2 linked regions of the Larkinella insperata genome follow. The protein of the gene in region 2 interacts with the protein of the main gene of each other region in a pairwise test. Links are inferred from orthologs where the notes say so. Each region holds a gene or a part of one and is shown on either strand. Other genes may lie near its edges.

The links. The genes of interacting proteins can lie anywhere in the genome.
Region 1: the proteins of OQ371_RS07590 (region 2) and mtgA interact in binary tests that used the Escherichia coli proteins (3 or more experiments, as listed by UniProt). The link is inferred for Larkinella insperata from one-to-one orthologs.

The regions. Positions count from the first base shown.
Region 1 is NZ_CP110973.1:877,461-885,373, forward strand. What follows is about bases 2,580-5,307. They hold mtgA (monofunctional biosynthetic peptidoglycan transglycosylase), read right to left. Parts: upstream 4,480-5,307; coding sequence 3,679-4,479; downstream 2,580-3,678. Other genes in these bases: OQ371_RS03435 (DUF3109 family protein), read left to right, coding at 2,580-2,627; OQ371_RS03440 (MGMT family protein), read left to right, coding at 2,648-2,974; OQ371_RS03445 (response regulator), read right to left, coding at 2,982-3,458; hemW (radical SAM family heme chaperone HemW), read right to left, coding at 4,569-5,307. Outside these bases: OQ371_RS03430 (LysM peptidoglycan-binding domain-containing protein), read left to right, coding at 1-2,047; more of OQ371_RS03435, read left to right, coding at 2,064-2,579; more of hemW, read right to left, coding at 5,308-5,720; OQ371_RS03460 (GNAT family N-acetyltransferase), read right to left, coding at 5,786-6,238; OQ371_RS03465 (DoxX family protein), read left to right, coding at 6,571-7,011; OQ371_RS03470 (PhzF family protein), read right to left, coding at 7,021-7,821; hexitol phosphatase HxpB, read right to left, coding at 7,837-7,913. UniProt on the Escherichia coli protein: Peptidoglycan polymerase that catalyzes glycan chain elongation from lipid-linked precursors. May play a role in peptidoglycan assembly during cell division in collaboration with other cell division proteins.
Region 2 is NZ_CP110973.1:1,858,450-1,862,355, forward strand. Bases 1-2,997 are described here. They hold OQ371_RS07590 (PASTA domain-containing penicillin-binding protein), read left to right. Parts: upstream 1-411; coding sequence 412-2,583; downstream 2,584-2,997. Other genes in these bases: OQ371_RS07585 (FtsL-like putative cell division protein), read left to right, coding at 11-415; OQ371_RS07595 (UDP-N-acetylmuramoyl-L-alanyl-D-glutamate--2,6-diaminopimelate ligase), read left to right, coding at 2,615-2,997. In the rest of the region: more of OQ371_RS07595, read left to right, coding at 2,998-3,906. UniProt on the Escherichia coli protein: Essential cell division protein that catalyzes cross-linking of the peptidoglycan cell wall at the division septum. Required for localization of FtsN.

The DNA of each region.
Region 1 (7,913 bases), 980 kb from region 2 along the record:
TATTCTACTGCAGGAAGAGGTACCGGTGGATCTGAAGTACCTGGCCGTTCAGGAAAGTTCGTTGACGCCCGATGCGGTGTCGGCATCAACAGCAGTAGGCTACTGGCAATTTAAGAAAGAAACCGCCACCGACCACGGGCTGCGCGTAGACGACGAAGTGGACGAGCGCAAGAGCATTGTAGCCTCAACGCGCGGAGCAGCCCGGTATTTCAAGCGCAACAACGCGGTTTACAACAACTGGGTATCGTCGCTCTTTTCGTACTACCTCGGCACGACCGGCATCAGCAAACTGGTTCCGGCGGACTGGGCCTACGCCAAAGAAGTTACCCTGAATGAAAAAACCGACCGGTACATCCTTCGTTTTTTTGCCCATAAAATTGCCCTCGAAAACGTTTTACCAAACTACCGCACCACCAATGCCTTCGCGCTGGTGGAATACCCCAACGGCAGCGGCAAAAAGGTGGCGAAATTGTCGGAGGAACTGAACATTGACGAAACCGAAATCCGCAAGTACAACCGCTGGATTCTGGGCGACGACATCCCAGACGACCGGGAATACGTGCTGGCCATTCCGGCATCGGGCGATCAGGCCGCGGCTCTGCGTCGGCAGGTACAGCGAACCAAGGCCCAGCCGGTAAGTTCCACGCGCGCTGCCGCTGCCGCAGCGCCCAGGTACGATACGGGTTTCCCGATTCTGCGAAAGGTCAACTACACGAAGGGAAAACCGGACGTGGTTTTGTACGAAATCAACGGTTTGCCGGGTATTCAGGCGCTCGCGGGCGACAACGTGTCTACCCTGGCCCGCAAAGCCCGCGTCAGCGTCTCGAGTTTCATGCGGTACAACGACATGACCGATCGCACGCCCATTACGGCCAATGAAGTGTATTACCTGTCCAAAAAAATGCGGAAAGCGACGGTGCCCCATCACACCGTTCAGGCGGGTGAAACCTCCTGGAGTATTTCGCAGATGTACGGCATTCGGCTCAAAAGACTTCTGCGCTTCAACCGCATCGACCGCTCGGAGCGTTTGCAGGTGGGGCGGGTCATGTGGTTGCGCGAACGCCGTCCCGGCAATCAGCCCGTTGAAATCATCAAAACACCGAACACACCCGCGCCGGCTTCCCAGCCCATTGCATCGCAACCCGGTAGCGAACCGGACGATTCACGGCTGAGCCAGTCGGCTAGTCCCAATCGTCCGGCCAACAACATTCCCCGCAATGCGTCGGAGCGGAAACTATACACGCCCAAACTGGTGGAATCAAAGGATTCGCCGGTTTCAACCGAATCGCGGATAGCCAGCTCAGGGCCCGTCAGCACGCCCGCCAGTCGACCTGCTGAAAAACCGGTTAGCCCAACAACCAGACTAGTGGAAGAAGAAGCGGAACCGGTTAGCAACCCGAAAATGACAATGCAAAGCTCCGGTACTACCCAACGGGTCGTGATTGTTCGCCCGGAAAATTCGGGATCTTCCCCTTCCGACTGGGATGCTACGCCCATGCGGTCTACCACCCCGGCACCGGCTCCCAGCAGCCGCCCCGCCGAGCGCAAACCCGCCGAGGTTCCGGTTACGGCCAGCGCGAAACGCCCGGTTACGGAATCTTCCGAAGAGGTTTCGGCACCCGTTACCCGTTCCACACCGGCTCCTAAAACCAGTTCCCCCGCCCGGACGACCAGTGCGTCGCGGTCGATGACGCACAAAGTAGAACCGGGACAAACCTATTACAGCATCTCCCGGCTGTACGGGGTTACGATTGATGAGTTGCTGGCCTGGAATAACCTGACGCCAAACGACAAGCTGGCGGTGGGTCAATCGCTGGTGATCAAAGGCGAAGGCGACGCGGTCAAAACCCCAGCAGCCACGGGCAGCAGCGCGTCCGCGGATCCGCAGGTAAGCGAAGAAATTATTTACCATACCATACAGAAGGGTGAAACCCTGTACCGCGTCTCAAAACAGTACGGCGTTACGGTTGAACAAATTCAGAACTGGAACCAGCTATCGAGTGGCGGTGTTACCGTAGGTCAGCAGTTAAAAATTATTAAGAAATAAGCACGGCTTCAAACCGATGATACTCATTGACAACACCTGCATCAGCGATGATGTAGCCGAAAAATTTTTTGTTTGCAACCTGGATAAATGCAAGGGCGCCTGTTGCGTCGAAGGCGATCTGGGCGCTCCTCTGGAGGAATCCGAACTGGAAATTCTGGATCAGATTTATCCCCAGGTGAAGCCTTATTTGATGCCCGAAGGTGTAAAAGCCATCGAAGAGCAGGGCCTCTATGAATCCGACGGTGACGGCGGCTACGTGACAACCACCATCAACGGACGCGAGTGTGTTTTTGCCAACTACGACGAGCGCGGTATTCTGAAATGCGGCATTGAGCAAGCCTACAAGGAAGGAAAGGTAGATTTTAAAAAGCCGATTTCTTGCCACCTGTACCCGATTCGCATCACGAAGTACGACCACTTTCACGCCCTTAACTACGACCGCTGGCCCATCTGCAGCCCGGCCTGTGACTTTGGCAAAGAACTCGGCGTGGAAGTTTATAAATTTCTGAAAGAGCCCCTGATTCGGATGTACGGCCCGAAATGGTACGACGAACTGGTGCACGAAATTGAAGATAAATAACCGATCGGTCTGCAACAGACATGGAACGGCGTGACTACTTCGAGGATGTCTACGAGGTGGTGCGGCTCGTACCACCGGGCCGCGTCACCACCTACGGGGCTATTGCCCGCTACCTGGGCCTGCGGGCGGGGGCCCGGATGGTGGGCTGGGCCATGAACGCGGTTCATGGGCGGGATGTACCGGCCCACCGCGTGGTCAACCGCATCGGCGTTTTGTCGGGAAAACACTTTTTTGGCAGCCCCACGGCCATGCAGGATCTCCTGGCCGCCGAGGGCGTGCGGGTGACAGACGACCGGGTCGAGCAGTTTGATAAGCTGCTTTGGGACCCCACCACCGAATTGCAGTAAGTACTTTTTAAAGCTGCGACCAGCGGACGCTGGGCACTTCCAGGAAACAAGCCTGCATGCTGATGACGAGGTGGTTGTAATCGTCCATCAGGTTGGGCTTTTGCAGGTAACCGTTGGCACCCAGGCTATAAGCGCGCTGCACCAGATCTTCTTCGATGGAAGTTGACAGCATCACGGTCGGGATATGCTTGAGTTCCGGACTGCTTTTAATGGCTTGCAGCACTTCAATTCCGCTCATCCGGTGCATATTAACATCCAGAATGATTAAACCGCAGCAGGCAATCTTTTCTTTCGCATCCTCGCTCTCTGTCAGGCTCTTCATTAATTTTTCGCCGTCTTCAAATTGCAGGATCTTGTGTTTGGCCCCTACATTCTGAAAAGCCCGGTGAATGAAATGACGATCATCCTCGTCATCATCTACGATAATAACACAGATTTTACGCTGTAAAGAAGGGGATCTCAGTAGCCCGGCTGACTGTGGCATTTGCGTAGAGATAGGTTCAAGATACGGTACTCGTCACGAGATTGGTAATGACAGAATTTTATTCGATAACTCTGCGGGGCGCTACTTTGTGTAAGACAAAACAGAATCGACATTTTTTTCCTCAATAGCAGTAACTAACCTTTTTGTAAGAAATAAAAAGTCTTTTCGATTTTGCACACTAGTTGCATCTCGAATTAAAAATACAATTATTTCAAGCAATTCACAAATTTTCCAGATAGCGACGACCACCCAGGTAGCGCATTTGGCGACTGATCTGCCGGGTTCTTTTCTGCGTATAGGCCGACGGCTTTTTAATGGAAAACAAGCGGGGATTAGGCAGCACAGCGGCAATCCGGGCGGCCTCCGTACGGGTTAGATACTTGGCGGCATGGCCGTAATACCGGCGTGAAGCGGCTTCCACCCCGAAGGTTAGCGGACCTGTTTCGGCAACATTCAGGTAGACTTCCAGAATCCGCTCCTTGCCCCAGATGAGCTCAATTAAAAAAGTGAAGTAAACTTCCAGCCCTTTGCGCAGGTAACTGCGGCCATTCCATAAGAATACGTTTTTGGCCACTTGCTGGGAGATGGTACTGGCACCGCGCGGCCGCTTCCGCGTTTTGTTTTCTTTAATGGCATCCTGAATCTCGTCGAAATCAAAGCCCCAGTGCCGAGGAAAAGCCTGATCTTCCGACGCAACAACCGCCAGCGCGGCTTCTTTGGAAATTTCTTCGTAGGGTGTCCAGTCTTTATACAACTTACTGTCGTGGCCCTCAGCCTTTGCTTCCATTTTTCGGGAAATCATCAGGGGTGTGATCGAAACCGGCAGGTATTTCAGCAGGACAACCCAGCCAAACGAAATCAGAAGGGCCAAAAGAAGCAGTTTGATCAGCAACTGTCCCACCCGCAGCAGCCACGGACGCTGACGAATGAGAGAATCAACCCGCGGGGAACGGCCCGAACGGGAAGAAGCCGGCTGGGGGGCAGCCGTACGCAAACGATTGACCGGGCGAGGATTGCTCATTGAGCGTAAAAATAGCAAAGAGTGACGAGTTAAAAAGTAAGAATTGGGCGTTATTGTTCGACGCGCCTTCCTGCTTTACGCTTCCTTCATCACTTATCGTCCTCAACCAGAAACAGTTCGGCGGCCACGCGGTCGGCGAAGAGCTTGCCGGCTTCGGTTAATGTTAGCAAATGGTTTTCGAGGGAAAGCCACCCCTTTTCGTAGAGATTCTGAAGTTCGGTCCGCTGAAGGGCCTGAAAATCGGTCCCGGCCAGTCGGGAAAGTTCCCTCAGGTCGCAGCCCCATTTGGTCCGCAGACCCGTCAACAGATAGTCGTTTACCTGGTCGGCGGTCGACAACGGCTCAACGGTTCCCGGCACTTCGCCCTTGTCGATCGCCCGCATGTACTGCGTATTGTGGGCAATGTTGTACTGGCGGCTTACTCCGTTGAACGAATGGGCGCTGGGCCCAATGCCCAGATAAGGCCGTTGCTTCCAGTAACTGCTGTTGTGCCGGGCTTCCCAACCCGGCTTTGCGAAATTCGAAATCTCGTACTGCTCGTAACCGTTCTCCCGCAACGTTTGCACCAGCCTTGAAAACTGCTCGGCGGCAAATTCATCTTCGGCGGCCTGCAAACGGCCTTTTTTGTGCCAGTTTCCGAATACCGTGCCCGGTTCAATCGTCAGGCAATAGGCCGAAACATGCGGTACTTTCAAAGACACGGCTTTCGCCAGATCCGCCTGCCAGATAGTGTGCGTTTCGGCCGGAACTCCGTAGATCAGATCAATGGTCAGGTTGGAAAAACCGGCTTCCTGCGCCAGGTGCACGCAGGTTTCCGCTTCCGTCGCGGAATGCGCCCGGTTCATCAACCGCAGGTGGGGTTCGTGAAACGACTGAATTCCGATGCTCAACCGGTTTACGTACTTCCGGAAAAGCCGTAGCTGACGCAGCGGGTCCGACGCGGGTCCGATCAGATCATCCGGGTTCGCTTCGAGGGTGATTTCGGCGTCCGGCGCAACGGTATAATGGCGATGAATGGTATCAAAAAGGGCCTGCAACTCCGTTTCGGTCAGCAGTGAAGGTGTTCCTCCCCCCAGATAAATAGTTTCCAGATGCCGGGTTGGCAGATACGCTTTTTGCACCTCGATTTCCCGGCAAAGCGCATCCACCAAAGCCGTTTTCTGCTGCAAACTGGTACTAAAATGGAAGTCACAGTAATGGCAGGCCTGTTTACAGAAGGGAATATGGATATACAGATGCATCAGCAAAATTACAAATCCTGACGCAATCCAGTTCCCGACGGCACGAAGCGCGGTGTCGAACCGGTTTAAAGCGCTTTTTCCAGGACAAGGGTGGTGTGGCTGTTGGCACTCGTAACCGTGCCGATGATGTCGAAACCGTGCCGGATGTTCAGAATCAGCATGTCGCGCCACTGGTTGCGGGTATGCGTTCGGACGGTCCGATACCCGTTGCTTTTGCACCAGTCGTGCTGCAGCCTCATCAGTTCGCCCGCAATGCCCTGCCGCCGGTGGTCCGGACTTACGCATCCCAGCCAACTGTAAAAATGGCCCGGTTTGCGCTGATAGCCCATTTTGTAACCAACCACGGTCTGGTCGTCGAGCGCCACAAGGGTAAGCATGTGCCGGCTCTTTACGTCCTCAAACTCCTGGAGAAGTTCCTCGGGCGTCTGCCCCACAAATACACGTTGATGCAAGAAAATAATAGCCCGCAGAAGAGATTCGGGCGGGAAACCAGCGTAGATTTCATAACGGATTTGCATACCACAAATTTGGCAGAAATCCAGCTTGTTTACTGAACAGACAGGGTAAAAACGGAAAAGATTATTTTTCAGGACACTTCTTGCAGTGTTTTCCTTTCTTTTTCCACTTTTTGCAGCACTTTTTAAACACACATTCCATCTCCCCCATAAAAGGATTCGAGCCGAATGCTTTGGGTGTTTCGACTACACAGGGAGACTCAAACGATTTTTCTAGGAATTCATTCATGGCGCTTTCAGCATGTCGTATCAAAAGTATTAGTTATTTAGAATAATTACAAATATTATTAGGAAATGGTCTCATTATTTTAACGTAAGCTCTTGACAATGTAGCGATGAAGACAGCTAAGAAGCTTGACCAATTCCGTCCCTACGCTCCTTTTCTGCTCCGGCTGGCGTTCGGCTATCAGTTGCTCGATGTGGTCGGGCATACGGCGCTGCACCCTACGGAAGGCATTCCGTGGTACGCCGACTGGCTGAAAAGTCTGGGTTTTCCGCTTCCCGTTCTCAGCGCAATCCTGTCAGCCTACACCGAATTCTTCGGGGCGCTGCTGATGATCGTTGGGTTCCGGACGCGCTGGGCAGCTTTTTTTCTAATGATTAACTTTTTGTTCGCCGTTCTGATGGGGCATCTGGCGATTCAGGATACGTACAAAAATACCTTTCCCGCGCTCAACCTGCTCGCCATGAGCGTATTTCTCCTGCTGAACGGTCCGGGCAAACCGTCCTTTGATGAAGGATTCCAAGCCGACAAACCGGCAAACGGCCCCGCATGAGCCAAACCGTCAGAGTTCAAACTCGCCGGTCAGGTACAGCTTCACCTGTCCGGAAATCTCAACCCGTTCGTCGACCAGCTTACAACGCAGGTAACCGCCCCGTTTGGAAATCTGGCGGGCCGTCATGGTGGTTTTTCCCAACCGCTCAGCCCAGTACGGAATCAGGGTCGTGTGCGCGGACCCCGTCACCGGATCTTCATCAATGCCGGATTGCGGGCCAAAAAAGCGGGACACGAAATCAATCGAATCGCTTCCTGGAGCCGTCACGATGATCCCGCGTGCGGGAATGGTCGCCATTTCCCGGAAGTCGGGCTTTAACTCCAGCACCTGCTGCTCGTTTTCAAAAACAATCAGGTAGTCGGTTTTCCCTTTCAGAACCTCCACCGGTTTGATGCCACCCAGGCTGGTTTCGAGCGCTGGCGGATGAATGGCGATGTGGGTCGTATCGACGGGGAAATCCAGAATCAGCCAATCCTCTTCGCGGCACACTTTCAAAATGCCGCTGCGGGAATCAAAGGTAATGACATCGCTATTCGTCGTTTTTTCCAGATGAAAGACAACGTAAGCCGACGCCAGCGTGGCATGGCCGCAGAGGTCAACCTCCACCGTGGGCGTAAACCAACGAATGTGGTACGCGCCGTTTTCGGGGTCTATCGGCACGTAAAAAGCCGTTTCGGCCAGGTTATTTTCAGCCGCAATGGCCTGCATGGTTTCGTCGGGCAACCACTCCGTCAGAGGACAAACGGCGGCAGGATTACCGCAAAAAAGTTGATTGGTGAACGCATCCAGTTGATAAAGGCGAAAAGGCATAGTGAGTCTAGATTTTCAGCGGATTGCCGATGCAATGGACAGTTGATTTTCTAACTCCCTGAGTTGAGCCAGGGTAAATTCAGTCAGCGACG
Region 2 (3,906 bases):
ATTCAACGATATGGCCCAAAACACCTATAAAACACCGCCCAAAGCGCCCGTCGTGAAGAAAAAGCGCGAGAACCGCCTTCTAAACTACCTGAACCAGACCATCGGGTTCGACCGGCTGTTTGGCGAAGACAACCCCTGGCCCATCAAGCATTTCGACCGCATTATGTGGATTTCGTTTCTGCTGATCCTGTACATCGGATTCAACCACAACGCCGAGCGCCTGATCCGGAACATCCAGCGGGTAAAAGCGGTCGTGGACGAGAAACGGGCCGAATACACCACGCTTCAGGCCGATTTCAAGAAAAGCGGGAAACAATCCGAAATCAGCAAGCACGTAATTGCTACCGGCCTGGAAGAACCCGTAACTCCGCCCCTGAAGATTGTTGTTAAATCCGAGGAAGACACCCAGCCATGAACGTCAAAAAGGACATTTTACGCCGGGCTGCGCTGGCGTCGGTGGCGATTTTCCTGTTTGCTCTGGCGATTATCGCCCGGCTAACGTACGTTCAGTTTTTTCAAAAGCAGAATGGCCGTTTGTGGAAAGACCGGATTACGCAGTACCACATCAAACGGGATACGCTCCGGGCCACCCGGGGCAATATTTTCTCGCGCAACGAAGACCCGCTGGCCACCTCGCTTCCCTACTATTACGTCGGTATCGACCCCTGCGTCGCCAAGACCGATTCGTTCAACAAAAAGATCGACTCACTTGGTATCCTGCTGGCGCGGAAATTTGGTGAACGTTCGCGGGATGAGTACACCTACATGATCCGGAAGGCGCGCGAAAGCGGCCGAAAATACGTCTTGCTGAGCCGGAAAAAAATCTCGTTTCAGGAACGGATGGCAATGCAGAAATGGCCGTTTTTCCGGCGCGACCGGCGGCAGGGCCTGGGCGGTGGAAAATTCGATGCCGTTTACCAGCGCTACCACCCCTACGGACGCATGGCCCTGCGGACGGTCGGGTACCTGAACCCCGAAACGTCGCGCGGATTTGTTGGACTGGAATCCAGTTTTCAGAAGGAACTGGCGGGAAAAGACGGTGTTGGGCTGGTGGAGGAATTGTCCGGGGGAGTACGAATGCCGCTGGAAGACGGTTCGGACATCAAGCCGGAACCCGGGCTGGACATTTACACCACCATCGACGTCAACTTTCAGGACATGGCCGAAACGGCCCTGCTGCACGGCCTGGAGAAGTACCAGGCTGAACGTGGTTGCCTGATTGTGATGGAAGTCGAAACCGGCGAAATCCGGGCCATGGCGAATCTGACCCTGCAAAACGGCAAATACGTCGAAAACTTTAACCACGCGCTGGCGGGCGGCACCGATCCCGGTTCAACCTTCAAGCTGCCGACAATGATTGCGCTGCTGGAAGAAAAAGCGATTCGGCCCGATCAGATGGTGCATACGGGCGGGGGGGCGGTTCTGTACCGGGGTCGCCGGATTTCGGATACCAAACGGGGGGGCCACGGCAGCATCACCGCCCAGCAGGTTTTCGAAAAATCGTCGAACGTCGGTGTACACATGCTGATGAACAGCTTCTACAACCGCCCGGAAACGTACTGCCGGTACATGCGCCAGTTTCGGCTCGATAAGCCCATCGGGTTACAGCTCCGGGGCGAAACCAAACCCGTGGTTCCGAACCCGCAGTCGCCGGGCTGGAGCCGTTTGTCGCTCAGTTCGATGGCCATTGGGTATGAGTTAAAATTGACGCCGTTGCAGATGCTGGCCTTCTACAACGCGGTTGCCAACGACGGTAAGTGGGTGCAACCCATGCTGGTGAAGCAGATACGGCGGGCCAACGAAGTCGTCAAAGAATTTGAACCGTACGTGGCGCCGGATCCGATTTGCAGTCAGTCGACCATCCGGCTGGCCAAAAAAATGCTCGAAGGCGTGGTTGAACACGGCACCGCCCGGAAAAGCCAGAGCCCGTATTACCGGTTTGCGGGCAAAACCGGTACGGCCCAGAGGCTCATCAACGGCCGGTATCAGGTGGGCAAATATTACACGTCCTTTATCGGTTATTTTCCGGCCGAAAAACCGAAGTACAGCATTGCCGTCGTTGTGGACACGCCCCACGGTGCCAGCATCGACCTGCTGTACGGGGGCAGCGTTTCGGCGCCGGTATTCCGGGAAATTGCCGACCGGATTTACGCCTACGACATTCCCATGCACCGGCCTTTCGCCAGCACTTCCAAACCGGTTCGTCCGTCTAGCCGGGGCATCAAAGCCGGTTTTGCCGACGACATCCGGACCATCAGTACGGAGCTGAATATCAACACACCGCCCAGTCCCGACGGTTGGGTGAAAGCCGAAACGGAAGGCTCAAAAACGCAGTGGGTGAGCCAGCCCACGCAAACCCGGGTACCCGACCTGCGCGGCATGACGCTGCGCGACGCCCTGCACCTGCTCGAAAACCGGGGCTTCCGGGTTCGATTTGAAGGCTACGGCAAAGTGGTCGATCAATCGGTTCCGCCGGGAAGTCCGTTGCCACATCCGCGCAAAATTACGCTAACTTTGCGGCAAACCGCCCGGCCCGATACGCTGGCAGTTGCCCTCAACAAACATAATCAACCCGGAAAGTAAGGATGCGAGAGCCTTTTTTTCCCGTTTATCTATGCTGTTAACCCATATTTTGTATAAAGTACCGCTGCTGTCGACCTCTGGCAACATGAGTGTTGAAGTTGACCAGTTGACGATGGACTCGCGAAAGGCGCGCCCGGGCAGTTTGTTTGCCGCCGTTCGCGGGACGCAGACCGACGGCCACCGGTTTATTAATAAAGCCGTTGAACAGGGAACAACCGTTATTTTGTGTGAGGAGTTGCCCGAAAACCGGTCCGAACACGTCACCTACGTTCAGGTTCAGGACAGCAGCTACGCGCTGGGGCTGATTGCGGCCAATTTTTACGATCATCCTTCCAAAAAGCTGAAACTGGTCGGCGTGACCGGCACCAACGGCAAAACCTCAACGGCTACCCTACTGTTTCGGCTGTTTCGGCAACGGGGTTACCGGGTGGGCCTGCTCTCAACGGTGCAGAACCAGATTGACGAAACCGTCATTCCGGCCACCCACACCACCCCCGACACCATTGCCCTGAATGAGCTGCTGGCGCGGATGGTTCAGCACGGTTGCAGCCACTGTTTCATGGAAGTAAGCTCACACGCCGTGGTTCAGCACCGGATCGTCGGTCTGCATTTCGCCGGGGGTATTTTCACGAACATTACGCACGACCACCTCGATTTTCACGAGACGTTTGATAATTACATTAAAGCCAAAAAAGGCTTTTTCGACCAACTACCGGCCTCGGCTTTCGCCCTGACAAATCTGGACGACAAGCGCGGGCTGGTGATGCTGCAAAATACGGCGGCCCAGAAAGAAAGCTACTCGCTGCAAACACTGGGGTCCTTCAAGGGCCGGATCATGTCAGAGGGCCTGTACGGGATGCAGATGGATGTCGATGGGCGGGAGGTATGGTTTAAACTGACAGGCCGGTTCAACGCCTACAACCTGCTGGCGGTTTACGGAGCAGCCGTTTTGCTGGGCGAAGACCGCGAAGAGGTATTGACCCAGCTTTCCGTTTTACCGAGTCCGCCGGGCCGGTTTGAGATGGTCATTGCCGACAACAAACCCGTGGGCATTGTCGATTACGCCCACACGCCGGATGCGCTGCAAAACGTACTGGAAACAATTGCGGGGCTGCGGCAGGGCAACGAGCAAATCATTACGGTTGTGGGATGCGGAGGAAACCGGGATGCGGCCAAGCGCCCCATTATGGCCGAAATTGCCTGCAAATACAGCGACCGGGTGATTCTGACCTCCGACAATCCGCGCAACGAAGACCCAATGGCCATTCTGGAACAAATGCAGGCCGGGGTTCCGCCCGTTGCCTTCAAGAAAACCCAAACCAT